DNA from 4 places in the Maridesulfovibrio spiralis genome. Region 2 is predicted to be linked to each of the others. Evidence: predicted binding sites of a transcription regulator. Region 2 holds the regulator's gene; each other region holds the start of a gene.

Region 1 (3,161 bases), 1.5 Mb from region 2:
GGTCTTCAACAAGACCGGATACGGGCTTAAGTTCGCAGAATTCATTGAGCTTTTCATGCTCGAAAATGTTAATGGATTTGGGGTCGTAGGAAATCTTTTTGATTTCATTGGATTTGAAGAATTCACGCAGGGCATCGTATTTTCGCCCGGAATAAATGAATATGTCTTCGTCATTCCAGACTTTGCGGGCTGCATCGTGATAGCGCGGGTCGGTGAGCAGGAAATCGCGCCCGTCAGGGTCAATGATAAGCCACCCGGCTGTTTCATTGCACTGGGGATCGTGAAGTTCAAAGCCGCTCAGGTAGTAGCGGTTGGCTGCGAAGCTGACCAGAAGAGGGGGATGTCCGCGGTCCTTAAGCCGTTTGCGGACATTCTCCCGCCGAAGTTCGTAGGTGGCGGTGGAAATTGTCATGTACTTAGCTGATCCTGTATGTGGTTTCCGGCTGTCCGTTAATCATCCGTTCAGCCCATTCTACGCCCTGCATCACCGAGTGGTCCATGTTTGACACTTCATATTTCCAGCCACCGAAGCGGCCACGGGAGTATATGTTCATGGATTCAAGCGCAGGCTGTAGAACTTTTAACGCTTCATCGCGTTGCAGGCAAGGGACAGGGTATCCGTAATCCACATTAATTGACCAGCGGGAGATGATATCTTTGCGGTCTTCTTCATTAATCATGCTGGTATTGACCAACCCGTCCTCCACCTCTTTGAGAATATTCTGCTGATCAATAATTTTGTCTTTTGAATAAGAAACTTCACACATGAGTGCCCGGCCTTGACCCGGTTCCGGGGTGTTGTTGGGCGAGTAGTTGTGGAAATTGGTGACCCGGTAAAAAGGATTGTCCTTTTCCGGGAAGTACATCCAGCAGCGGGAATCCGGGCGTGATGAAGACAGACCGATTCCTGCAACCACAACGCTGTTGTGCCTGAGGCTGGCTGCTGCATTGATGAGTTTTTCCGCAGGACTGACCAGCCAGCGGGAACTCAGAATGTCAATGGGGGCGGTGTTCAGCAGGAAATCATATCCGTAAACATTTCCCTCGGCGTCCGTGACGGTTTTGGCCTTGCTGTCAATTTTCACGACCTGTGAATTATATTTAATGTAAGACGCAATCGTTTCGGCAAGTTTGCGGAAGATGGTGCCGGTTCCACCTTTGAGCGGGAACTTGAATTTGTTGTTCGGCCCCCATGAGAGATGATCCTGTTCCAGCAGGATATTTTTAAGTACAGAGCGCAGGTCTACAACACTGACTCTTTCACCTATCCATGAGAAGGACATGTTTTCCGGCTTGGTGGCCCATACTTTGAAATTGTAAGGCTCCATAAAATGCTTGGCTATGCCCTTGCCGAAGGTGGAATGAATCCATTCCTGAAAGTTTCCGGGAGTCTCTTCTGAACGTTCTCCGGGCAGCAGACCGCGCACGCATTCCCATTTTTCCTGATTGGGCAGGTAGCGTATGTTGTTCTGGAACGGGTAGGGAACCCAGCTTTTGAGAAGACGCACCCATGATTCGCGCAGATGCTCGGTATAATCCCCTTTTAATACCTCTTCCACTAAATTGTCATAATATTCGTAGTGGGAAAACATGACATGTCCGCCAATATCCCAGGTAAAGCCTTTTTCGTCCTCGAAACTGGAAGCAAGGCCGCCCGGCCAGGAATTTTTTTCCAGTACAATAAAAGATTTTTCCCCAAGTTCTGAAAGCCTACGGGCCGCTCCGAGTCCCGTTGGACCCGCGCCAATTATGACATATCTGGATTTCATGGGCTTTGCTCCGTGATAAAAAATTGGATTTTTCATGTAACAGAAGCAAGCCGCATGCCATCTAGTTTTTGTCTAGAGGATTCAAGAAAAATGCACTGTAACGGATCTTTCTTTTGGGCGTAACAGGTTTGTAACCAAGTTCAGATAGACCATTGCTCAACGATAGAAAACGGACGCGGTAAATATGAACTGAGTCTGAAATTTAAAGTCCATTTTTGGAGGAAAAAATGAAAAGAATTATTGCTCTCGTCGCTGTAATGGTTATGGCATTTACAGGTTCCGCATTCGCAGGTTCCATTCAGGTTAAAGGTTCCACTACTGTACTGCCCCTGATGCAGAAAGCTGCTGAAGCTTTCATGAAAGCCAACCCCAATGTTTCCATCTCCATCTCCGGTGGCGGTTCTTCCAACGGTGCTAAAGCACTGATCGACGGCACTACCGATATCGCCATGATGTCCCGCGACATGAAAGGTGCTGAAATCCAGAAAGCTACCGACAACGGCCGCAAGCCCTTACAGTTTATCGTTGCTCTTGACTGCATCGTTCCTGTTGTAAACCCCGGCAACCCCGTTTCCAAACTTACCAAAGCTCAGCTCTGGGGAGTTTACACCGGCAAAATCACCAACTGGAAAGAGCTCGGTGGCGAAGATGCAAAGATCGTTGTTATCTCCCGTGACACTTCTTCCGGTACCTACGACTGCTGGAAGAGCAAAGTTATGAAAAAAGACGGTAAAAAACACCGTGTATTTCCCGGTGCTCTCCTTCAGGCTTCCAACGGTGCTGTTGCACAGGCTGTTTCCAAGAACAAAAAAGCCATCGGTTACGTTGGCCTTGCTTACCTGAACAAAGAACTCAAGGGTGTTGAAGTAAACGGTATTCATGCTTCCGTTGCTACTGCTAAAGACGGTTCCTACCCGATCTCTCGTGGTCTGAATCTCTACACCCCGGGTGAGCCTACCGGCGAAAGCAAAGCCCTCCTCGACTTTATGATGAGCCCTGCAGGTCAGAAGCTTGCTGCCGACACCGGTTTTATCCCTGTAAAATAGTACTAGCTACCGGAAAACCGGGTCCGAATAAATAAAACGTCCGGGGGGATTCATCTAGTCCCCCCGGAATTTCAAGTCTCCAAAGCTAACAGTTAAAATAAATTTTATATCAGGGGAAAAGTTGTGATTACGTCCCGCAATATCTGTTTACTGCTTCTTTGTCTTGCAGTCGTGTCCGGATTCTACGCATACAAGCTGGGCGTAAGAACCGAAGCTGAACAGATTTTTATTTCTTCAGCCGAAAAGGTTGCTCATAGGGGTGACTATTCCAAGAGTGCCGTAGGTGCTTTGAAGAAAGTCATGATGCTTTCCAGCCATGAAATTGCTGAGACCACAGCAGAATCCG
Region 2 (3,161 bases):
TCAAATGAGCACCGGCCCCCTGCTCGGGGGCCAGTACCATAAAGAATATTTTACAGGGCTGCATATCCAAAGATTCAAAGTCTACGCCCTCACTGGAGCGACCAACGACAACAACTATATCTTCAAGACATTCCAGTTTTCCATGGGGGATGGCAATGCCATCCCCTATTCCTGTTGTTCCAAGTTTCTCACGATCATTAAGGACCTTCAGGGCATTTTCCACGTCTACATCAAGACCTGCGTCTTTCAGGGTGGAAACCATTTCTTTCAGAACTTCGCCCTTATCAGAGGCGTTCAGTTCATATATAACAAGATCCTTCGCCAGATTGTCAGTTATGTTCATTAGTTAGTATCCCGGGTCAATTAAACCGAAATCGCCATTGTTGCGGCGGTATATTACATTTATGGCTTCGTTGTCCGCGTTGCGGAATACGAGGAATTCATGGTCAAGGGTCTGCAACTGCTCTGCTGCTTCATCAATACTCATGGGCTTGGGAACGAAGGAGTCAGACTCCACAATCACTGGTTCCCGGTACTCTTCCTCACCGTAACTGAGAATATCCATTCGCGCAGGAGCAGACTCCTTACGCCTGTGGCTTCTCATCTTTTCATTTGCGCGACGAAGCTGGGCTTCAAGCTTATCCAGAACCATATCCACGGTAGAATACATGTCCTCGGACACTTCGTAAGCTGAGACATGCAGATGGTCGGAAGTAAAAACAACTTCCGCAACGTGTCTGAACTTATCAACTGACAAATTCACCTGCATATCAGTATTGTCAGGATTGCTGACGTACTTTGCCAACTTGGAGAAACGGCTGTTTGCATATTCCTTAAGATGTTCGGATGCGTCGAAGTTCTTAAAAGTAAATGCTACGTTCATAAAGAGCCTCCTTAGTAAGGGGTGAATATGCGTTGATTTCTCCGAACTACATTAGAAGACCTTTTTCCTTTTCGAGGAGGAGAGTATCCCCATTGCAGTTCTATACTTGGCTACGGTCCTTCTGGCGATATTGACTTCCAGCTTCTCTTTGAGAATCTCAGCGATCTTCTCGTCACTGAGGGGCTTCTTTCCGTCTTCTTCACCGATCAATTTCTTGATCGTCGCCTTGACGGATTCGGAACCGACCTGAGATCCGTCGTCCAGACCGAGAGCACTATTAAAAAAGAACTTTAGCTCATAGATTCCATGCGGAGTCGATACATACTTATTCGTTGTAATTCGGCTCACAGTGGATTCATGCATTTCGATGTCTTCCGCCACCTCCTTAAGAATAAGCGGCTTAAGCTTGGTGACACCTTCGGCGAAAAAATCGCGCTGGAATCTCACTATGGATTCAAGAACTTTATATAAGGTACGCTGCCGCTGATACAGGCTCTTCATCAGCCATTGAGCGGAGCGCATCTTGTCTTGAAAGTATTCTTTGTCATCCCCTTTTGTGGATGCCAATGTCTCCACATAAAATGCATTCATCTGCAGTTTGGGAAGACCGTCTTCGTTTAGAACTATGACAAAATCTCCGTCATATTCATAAACATAAGCATCCGGGCTGACATAGAAAGAGTCTCCACCTGAAAAACTTGCTCCCGGAAGAGGATCAAGTGTCTGCATCAAGTCCAGATAACTCTTCAAATCCTCCATGCTAAGCTTGAATTTCCTTGCAAGCGGTTTGTAACGCTTTTTTTCAAGGTCATCCAAATGATCACGTACCAACGAGACCAGAATCGGATCATCGTCGAGCTTTAAAGCCTCAAGCTGAATCAGTAGACATTCCTGCGGCGTTCTTGCTCCTACCCCTACAGGGTCGAACCGCTGGATGCGGTAGAGCACACTTTCTACATCTTCGATTTCAGCATAGCACGTTTCACAAACTTCTTCCAAGTCAATCCGTAAAAAACCTCCGGAACTTAAATTACCGATAAGACACTCACCTATGGTGATTTCTGCCTCAGTAAAATCGGAAAGACTCATCTGCCAATGCAAATGCCCTTCGAGCGAGGTTGTCTTGGTCAAACGGGCTTCAAACGAAGTACCCTCTTCATAAGACTCGGATTCACGGGAAGCGGACTGCTTTGACGTACTGGAAAATTCACCGAGATAATTTTCCCACTCCGCTTCCTTGGAAATTTGTGCTTCCTCTGCAGTAGCGGTACCTGCATCAGCATCAGCAGCATCAGTCCTTTCCTGCGCTTCAGCTTCTTCAAGGATAGGATTTTCCATCAGCTCCTGATGAACGGAATCCACCAGTTCCAAGCGGGAAAGCTGCAACAACTTGATAGCCTGCTGCAACTGAGGAGTCATCACCAGCTGCTGAGTAAGCTTTAATTGTTGTCTAAGTTCCAACCCCATATTATCAGGCCACCTTCTATTTATATCTAATTCAATTTATTTCAATCAGTTATCAGCCGAGAACAGAAAAAACACTTTCTAGGTTCCCTCAACCTTGATTCAACTATGCCACATCCATTTTCAAGATGCAACAAAGACCTCTGAATCATCTGAAATTTATGGATTTTTTATATACAGAAAATGTATATGAAAAAAGTGTACCAATGTTCTGGCAGACTGTAAATCAACAATGACAAATTTAATTAAACTTTACACAATAAAGGCCGGGATTACTGAATAAATCCCGGCCTGAATATTTAATGCTTAATGCACAGACTGCTAAAGACTAAAACTGTCCCCCAAATAAAGCCTGCGCGCCTTGGTATTTTTAACAATACTTTCCGGTGAACCATTAAGTATTACCCGGCCTTCGTACACAAGATATGCCCTGTCGCAGATGGAAAGGGTCTCGCGCACATTGTGGTCGGAAATAAGAATACCCAGCCCCATATCCTTCAACGAAGAAATAATGTCCTGAATATCAATAACCGCAATGGGGTCAATCCCTGCAAACGGCTCATCAAGCAAAATGAACTTGGGATTGTTAATCATGGCACGGGCAATTTCCAAACGGCGTCGTTCACCACCTGAAAGGTACATAGCCTTCTGGTCGGCAAGACGCAGGATGCCCAGTTGGTCCAGAAGTTCATCCGCTCTCTTGGGAATATCCTTACCGGAAAGACCGGTATGCTCAATGATGATTTCAAGATTTTTACGTACAGACAACTTTTTGAAAATGGAGCTTTCCTGCGGCAGATAGCTGAGCCCCATA
Region 3 (3,161 bases), 400 kb from region 2:
TCTGCCGTACTTATTGCCGGGACCGCAAGGAATCCGTGTTCCAAAGCAATATTACCGAGCAGATTTTCCGCAAGGGACAGAATATCCTCCTTGCGCTCACGCAGCGGCGGAACTTCAACCCGGATGCAATTCAGGCGGTAGAATAAATCCTGCCGGAAGCGACCTTCCCAGCACATCTGCTCTAGATCGCAGTTGGTGGCAGCCACAACCCGGAAATCCAAAAATCTTTGCTTCCCGTCACCTACCCTGCGGATAGTTTTGGTCTGGAGAACCTGCAAAAGCCTGGTCTGCATGTTCAAGGGCAGTTCACCGATCTCATCAAGAAAAATGGTACCCTTGTCAGCCTGCTCAAAGAACCCGGCCCTATCTTCCATGGCCCCGGTAAAGGCCCCTTTACGGTGGCCGAAAAACTCGGATTCGATCAGGCTTTCGGGGATACTTCCGCAGTTTACGTGTACGAAGGGCTTTTTCCGTTTTGAAGAAAGATCATGCACATGTTTGGCGAACACATCCTTACCTACCCCGGTCTCCCCGGTCAGAAGTATTGTGCTGTTGGTAGGCGCAGCAGCGTTAAGGACGCTGTACACGGGACGCATTACACTGGAATCGCAAACAATATGTGTAGCATGAGGATTGCCCGGAAGAAAATTTCTACGCGGCCATATCTTAAGTTCATCAAGTCTTCTGGCCAGATTAAGGGCGATTGGGACGCGAATCTTCATCAGCAGGTCAAGGGTGGCTTCGGAAAGATGCGGACGGGCGGAATGAAAAGCCAGCATGCCGATATGCTCACCATCCAGCCGGACCCGGAATTCATAAAAGGAATGGTTGGTGGGGATGTGCGAGTCAAGGGTTACCGCAAGGGCAGGAAAATCATTCAGGCGCGGAAGCATGTTCATTTCCCGGCGTTCATCAGAAAGGAGATAACCGTGAAGTTTTTCGCAGGCGGGCTGGGTATAATTCAGATCATGGCTCTCTGAACTGTCAGCATAAGCCAGATTGTAAACTTTTCTGACTTCCCTGGCGTGGTGGCCCAGAAAAACACCTTCAACATCTGTATGAGACTTAAGCAGACGTTGCAGCTCATAAAGAGCTGTCGACAAATTCTGGGTCGAGCATACCTTCTCGACTATTGTTTCAAAAAGCCCGTCTTTCATAATTTATCCCACATAATGTAGTTTTGACTGCCTTACCTAGCCTACTAAAGTGCGTCAACGGTTTTATAATGCGAAATAACACATTGAATTGTGAACAATTGCAATCCAATTGCGACATTTCGCAATTCATACTTCTGGACTATTGCATTAGCTATTATTTACAGCCACTTACAAATTGGAACAGCCTTTGCTGATAAGCACGAAATCTTGTTCGTGCCCCAGGCACGCAACTATTACTATTACATCCTTGGAGGAGGGTTATGAGTAAGAAGACTGTTCAAAACAACAAGCCCAAAGGCATGCGCCGCCGCGACGTGCTCAAAGCGGCCGGCCTTGCGGCCGGATCGGTCCTGCTGTCACAGGTTTCCGTAGATAAAGCTGAAGCATCTGCTTCCAAAGACAGCGACTGGGACCGCGAATTCGACGTCATTATCGCAGGCAGCGGTTTTGCCGGATGTGCAGCGGCCATCGCAGCCAGAAGGGAAGGTGCTTCCACTCTGGTTATCGAAAAAATGCCTGTATTCGGCGGCAACTCCGCCATCAACGGCGGAGCCATGGCTGTGGCCGGATCTCCTTTGCAGAAAGAAAAAGGCATTGAAGACAGCGTGGAACTGATGACCGCCGACATGCTCAAAGGAGGACGCGGCACCAACCACGTGGACCTGCTGCGCGTTGTCTGCGCCGGTACTGTCGAAGCTTTTGAGATGACCAAAGAATTCGGCGTACAGTGGAAAGATGTGCTCCTGCAATTCGGCGGACACTCGGTACAGCGTACCTGCCAGACCGTAAACTTCACCGGCGGCGACATCACCATTCCGCTCATGGAAGGCGGGATCAAGCTCGGAGCCATCTTTAAAAACCGCTGCAAACTCGAAGAAATACTCACCGACGACAAAGGGGAAATTGTCGGCGTGGTTGTTCGCGAGGGTTACTACTTCCCGGACGAGAACTCCGGCAAACTGCGCAGATACAAAATCAACAGGGGATTTGTAGCCTGCACCGGCGGTTTCGGATACGACCTGCCCTACCGCAAAATGCAGAACCCAACCCTTGATGAAAGCGTCGGTTGCACCAACCACACCGGAGCAACTGCTGAATCTTTTCACGCCCTGCTGGCAGTCAACGCCGCCCCGGTCAACACCGCCTGTTTCCAGCTAGGTCCGTGGGCATCACCTGATGAAGATGGTTTCGGTTACGCACCGCAGTTCAACCAGCAGGCAGCATTCCCTTACGGTATCATGGTCGATATCCGCGACGGCAAACGCTTCGTCAATGAAAACGCCGACCGTAAAACCCGTGCCGATGCCCAGCTCAAGCACTGCAAAACCCCGGAAGGTGAAATCTTTTATCCCGTAGCATTCTGCTCCGAACCGGGTATCGTTAAATCACCCACCATCAAACACGGCCTTAAGGAAGGCGTGGCCTGGAAATTCAACTCCCTTGAAGAACTGGCCTCCTTTTTCGGCATCCCACTGGAACCGCTCAAGGCTCAGGTCAAACGTTTCAAATCCTTTGTCGCTAAAGGCAAAGATGATGAATTCGGCAAACCCATCTTTGAATTCGACCGCGCACTCTACCTTGATAAACCGCCTTTCTACGCCATGCGTGCGTGGCCCAAGGTTCATTTCTGTCAGGGCGGAGTAAACATCAACACCAAGGCCGAAGTGACCCACATGGGAACAGGGCAGCCCATTCCCAAGCTTTACGCTGCCGGGGAAATTACCGGAGGTATCCACGGAGAGAGCCGTCTCGGAAGCTGCGCCATTGCAGAAACACTGGTCATGGGAACCATTGCCGGTAAAAACGCGGCCCGCAATAGAGCCTAGCAAAAGGGGAATGAAGACATGAAACGTATTGCTATAATTACTGTATTGCTGGCTGTAGTCGGCTGCTGGGGAATCATGACCGCCGGAGCCGGGTCCAATGAAGCAGCCAAGGGGCCCAACGGTGAAACCGTGGAACTGGTGGGTTACAATCCTTCTGCCGCAGCGCAACTGGCTGAAG
Region 4 (3,161 bases), 2.0 Mb from region 2:
GGGCCGGATCTTCATCCACGTTTTCCAGCAGCAGCCCCTGTTCCTTTAAGATGGGGAACATGTCCGGGTCGGGCTGACTGAAGGCCCATGAACGCCCGCGGAGATGGTCGGCCCCACGGGTGGAGGTGGCGTGGGCCAGTGAAAAAACTCCGCTGGGATATGGACCGCGCGAAAGACCTTTTACGTGGTAGCAATAATCCATGGCCTGCCCGCCCAGCCGTTTGGCTAGTGTGTACATGCCTTCGGCGACCAGATTTCCCAAGCCCTGCCGCAGGGCTGTGCGGTGCAGCAGTTCAATCTGGTCCGCATGGTTTTCCCAGCTGAGGTCCAGCCCGTCTGTCAGCTCTTCATCCAGCAGCCCCCGGTTGTAAAGGTCCTTGAGCATGGCGATGGTATTGCCGAGGGCCAGAACATCCATGCCGTATGCGTCACAGATATTTTCCATCTCCATGATCGCCACCGGATCGGTTATTCCGCAATTGGTTCCGAGGCAGAAGATGCATTCATATTCCATAGCCTTGCCTGTCTCCCCGGCTCGGCTGCCGGAGGGAATGCGGTAGTAGTCCTTACAGCGGACGTGGCAGCCGTGGCATCCGTGCCGGCCCTCTGCGTATTCTTTCCATGCTTCCGGGCGCAGCCGGTCCGGTACATCGGAACCATCCCAATATTTTTCATAATTTCGGAACCCCGGCTCCCACATCATCATGCCGATATGGGTTCCGTACTGCCCAACTACTTCGCGCTGGAAATCGGAGTTGCGGAAGAATTCACGGTCTTCGGCGGCAAGCCTTTTAAATTTATCAGGGTCGGCCAATGAGACCCGACCGCTGCCTTTGACCACGATAGCTTTAAGCTTTTTAGAGCCGAGCACGGCCCCGGAACCGCGGGCTGCGGAGGCATATTTATCGACCATGGTCGTCGCCACCCGGACCAGATTTTCACCGGCCTGTCCGATGCAGGCCACACTGGCTGATTTTCCGTGCTTTTCACGCAGCTTATCTGTGGTCTGCCAGACTGAAAGGCCCCAGAGTTCTCCTGCATCGTGCAGTTCAGCCTGTTCATCATCTATCAGCAGGTAGCATGGCGATTCCGCTGTCCCGGTAATGACAATCTGGTCCAGTCCGGCCCGCTTCATCATGAAGGCCATTGAACCGCCTGCGTTACCGTCGCCGAGTATGCCGGAATAGGGCGAAAGGGTGCTTACTTCCACCCGGCTGGTCAGTCCCAGTGGGGTTCCGGATAGCGGTCCGGCTCCGAGGCAGTAGATATTCTCCGGTCCCAGCGGATCAATGTGTGGTTTTATTTCATTGAAGAGCACCAGTGAATTCAGGCCCCGCCCGCCGATGAAGTCCCTTGCGATGCCGGGATCAAGAGGTTGCCTGTCGATTGCCCTGCTGCAAATATTAACCCGCAAAACTGACCCTGCCCAACCGTGCATACTGCCTCCTCAATGTTAGGAAATAGCTTTCAATACTATAAATATACCATGTTCCGAGAAGCGGAGGCAACTTTTCCATTAATGTTCATTGTGCAGGTTAAATTCACATAAATGTGAACAAATGCAAAAAAGTATTTTCTTTAATAGGTTGTAATAAAAGGTAAAGTTATGTTTTGGGGTTGTGGCACTTACCTTGCTTAGCTTCAAATATGTATCCTTCACTGCATGGTCTTAAACTTTCAGCACTGCTTGCCATTTGCCAGGCTATTGAGCAGGCACTTGATCTGGAGTCCGCCCTTGACGGAGTTCTCAGTATTCTTTCCGAGAACCTGAGTATGAAGCGGGCGACAGTGACCCTCTACGACCCTGAGACCAGACAGCTCTCAATCAATGCCTCCTACGGTCTTTCTCTCGAAGAAAAGCAGCGCGGGGTCTATCGCCTTGATGAAGGCGTTACCGGGCGCATCTTCCAGACGGGTGAACCGTACTATGTACCGGATATCAGTAAGGAGCCTCTTTTTCTCGATAAAACCGGGGCCCGTAAAATTGAGCGGGCCACAACAGGCTTCATCGGTGTGCCGATAATTCTGCATAGTGAACCTATCGGCGTGCTTAACGTGGATCGTATCTTCGGCGACGAAGTTGCAGCGGAAGAGGATATCGATTTCCTTAAAATTGTTGCCACCCTGATCGGTCAGTTCATCAGCCTGAACGAGAAAATTCTTGAGCGTGAGGCAGCTCTAAAGCGTGAGAATACTTCGCTCAAGTACCAGATTTCCAAGAAAACCAAGGGTCTTTATATAGTAGGGCAAAGCTCGGCCATGGTCGAAGTGCAGCGTCAATTGGAAAAGGTTGCCCCTACGAAGGCTACAGTTCTGCTGCTTGGAGAATCCGGTGTCGGCAAAACTCTCATAGCCAAGATTATCCATGAGCTTTCCGACCGGGCGAAACATCCTTTTATCAAGGTCAACTGCGCTTCAATCCCGGAGAACCTGCTTGAGTCGGAACTTTTCGGACACGAGAAAGGATCTTTTACCGGGGCCGCTTCCACTCGTCCGGGGCGTTTCGAAGAAGCGGACGGCGGAACTATTTTTCTCGATGAGATCGGTGAGTTTCCGATGGCCTTGCAGGCCAAGCTTTTGCGGGTATTACAGGAAAAAGAACTGGAACGGATAGGTTCAAACAAGACCCGCAATATTGATGTGCGCATCCTTGCTGCCACCAACCGCGACCTCGGGGTGCTGGTAGAGCAAAATGAATTCCGGCTCGACCTTTACTACCGTCTGAATATCTTCCCGATTACCGTCCCGCCCCTGCGTGACCGCAAGGAGGACATCACCGGACTGCTTAACTATTTCATTCAGAAAATGGCTGACGATTACGGACGCAAGATGTTTTTCACCCCCGCGGCTCTTGATTCGCTTATGATTTATGACTGGCCCGGGAACGTGCGCGAGATGCAGAACCTGCTGGAGCGGCTGGTTATCATGTCTGACTCGGAGTATATCACCTTGGAATTTTTGAAATCCTACCTCGCACCCGGACAGCGTTGCGCACCGGGGAGTTCCGCGGATTCCGGCAATCCTCCCCAAAATGATGAATTGCCCCATTGCACATCGCTGAAGGAAGTGGAGCGCAACGAAGTCGTCGCTGCTTTGGAGCGTAGCGGATGGATTCAGTACAAGGCTGCTGAAACATTGGGGCTTTCCGCCCGCCAGATGGG

What was found. Region 2 encodes sigma-54, which starts transcription at its own class of promoters, with help from an activator protein. Its sites were predicted from a motif close to CTGGCACGGNNNNTGCTT; they were not measured.
Region 1: a site for sigma-54 is predicted at 1,813-1,830, ahead of ACNI29_RS09425 (protoporphyrinogen/coproporphyrinogen oxidase). Genes of this name have one in related genera too.
Region 3: a site for sigma-54 is predicted at 1,333-1,350, ahead of ACNI29_RS18005 (flavocytochrome c). Genes of this name have one in related genera too.
Region 4: a site for sigma-54 is predicted at 1,620-1,637, ahead of nifA (nif-specific transcriptional activator NifA). Genes of this name have one in related genera too.

Annotation. Positions count from the first base shown of each region.
Region 1 is NZ_CP182344.1:2,107,222-2,110,382, forward strand. It holds gene ACNI29_RS09420 (M24 family metallopeptidase) at 1-412, opposite strand, end outside; gene ACNI29_RS09425 (protoporphyrinogen/coproporphyrinogen oxidase) at 417-1,769, opposite strand; gene ACNI29_RS09430 (PstS family phosphate ABC transporter substrate-binding protein) at 1,997-2,815, shown strand.
Region 2 is NZ_CP182344.1:3,614,233-3,617,393, reverse strand. It holds gene ACNI29_RS16175 (PTS sugar transporter subunit IIA) at 1-343, opposite strand, end outside; gene hpf (ribosome hibernation-promoting factor, HPF/YfiA family) at 347-883, opposite strand; gene rpoN (RNA polymerase factor sigma-54) at 935-2,350, opposite strand; gene lptB (LPS export ABC transporter ATP-binding protein) at 2,669-3,161, opposite strand, start outside.
Region 3 is NZ_CP182344.1:4,012,615-4,015,775, forward strand. It holds gene ACNI29_RS18000 (sigma-54 interaction domain-containing protein) at 1-1,157, opposite strand, end outside; gene ACNI29_RS18005 (flavocytochrome c) at 1,418-2,983, shown strand; gene ACNI29_RS18010 (cytochrome c3 family protein) at 3,002-3,161, shown strand, end outside.
Region 4 is NZ_CP182344.1:1,082,279-1,085,439, reverse strand. It holds gene ACNI29_RS04885 (aldehyde ferredoxin oxidoreductase family protein) at 1-1,438, opposite strand, end outside; gene nifA (nif-specific transcriptional activator NifA) at 1,648-3,161, shown strand, end outside.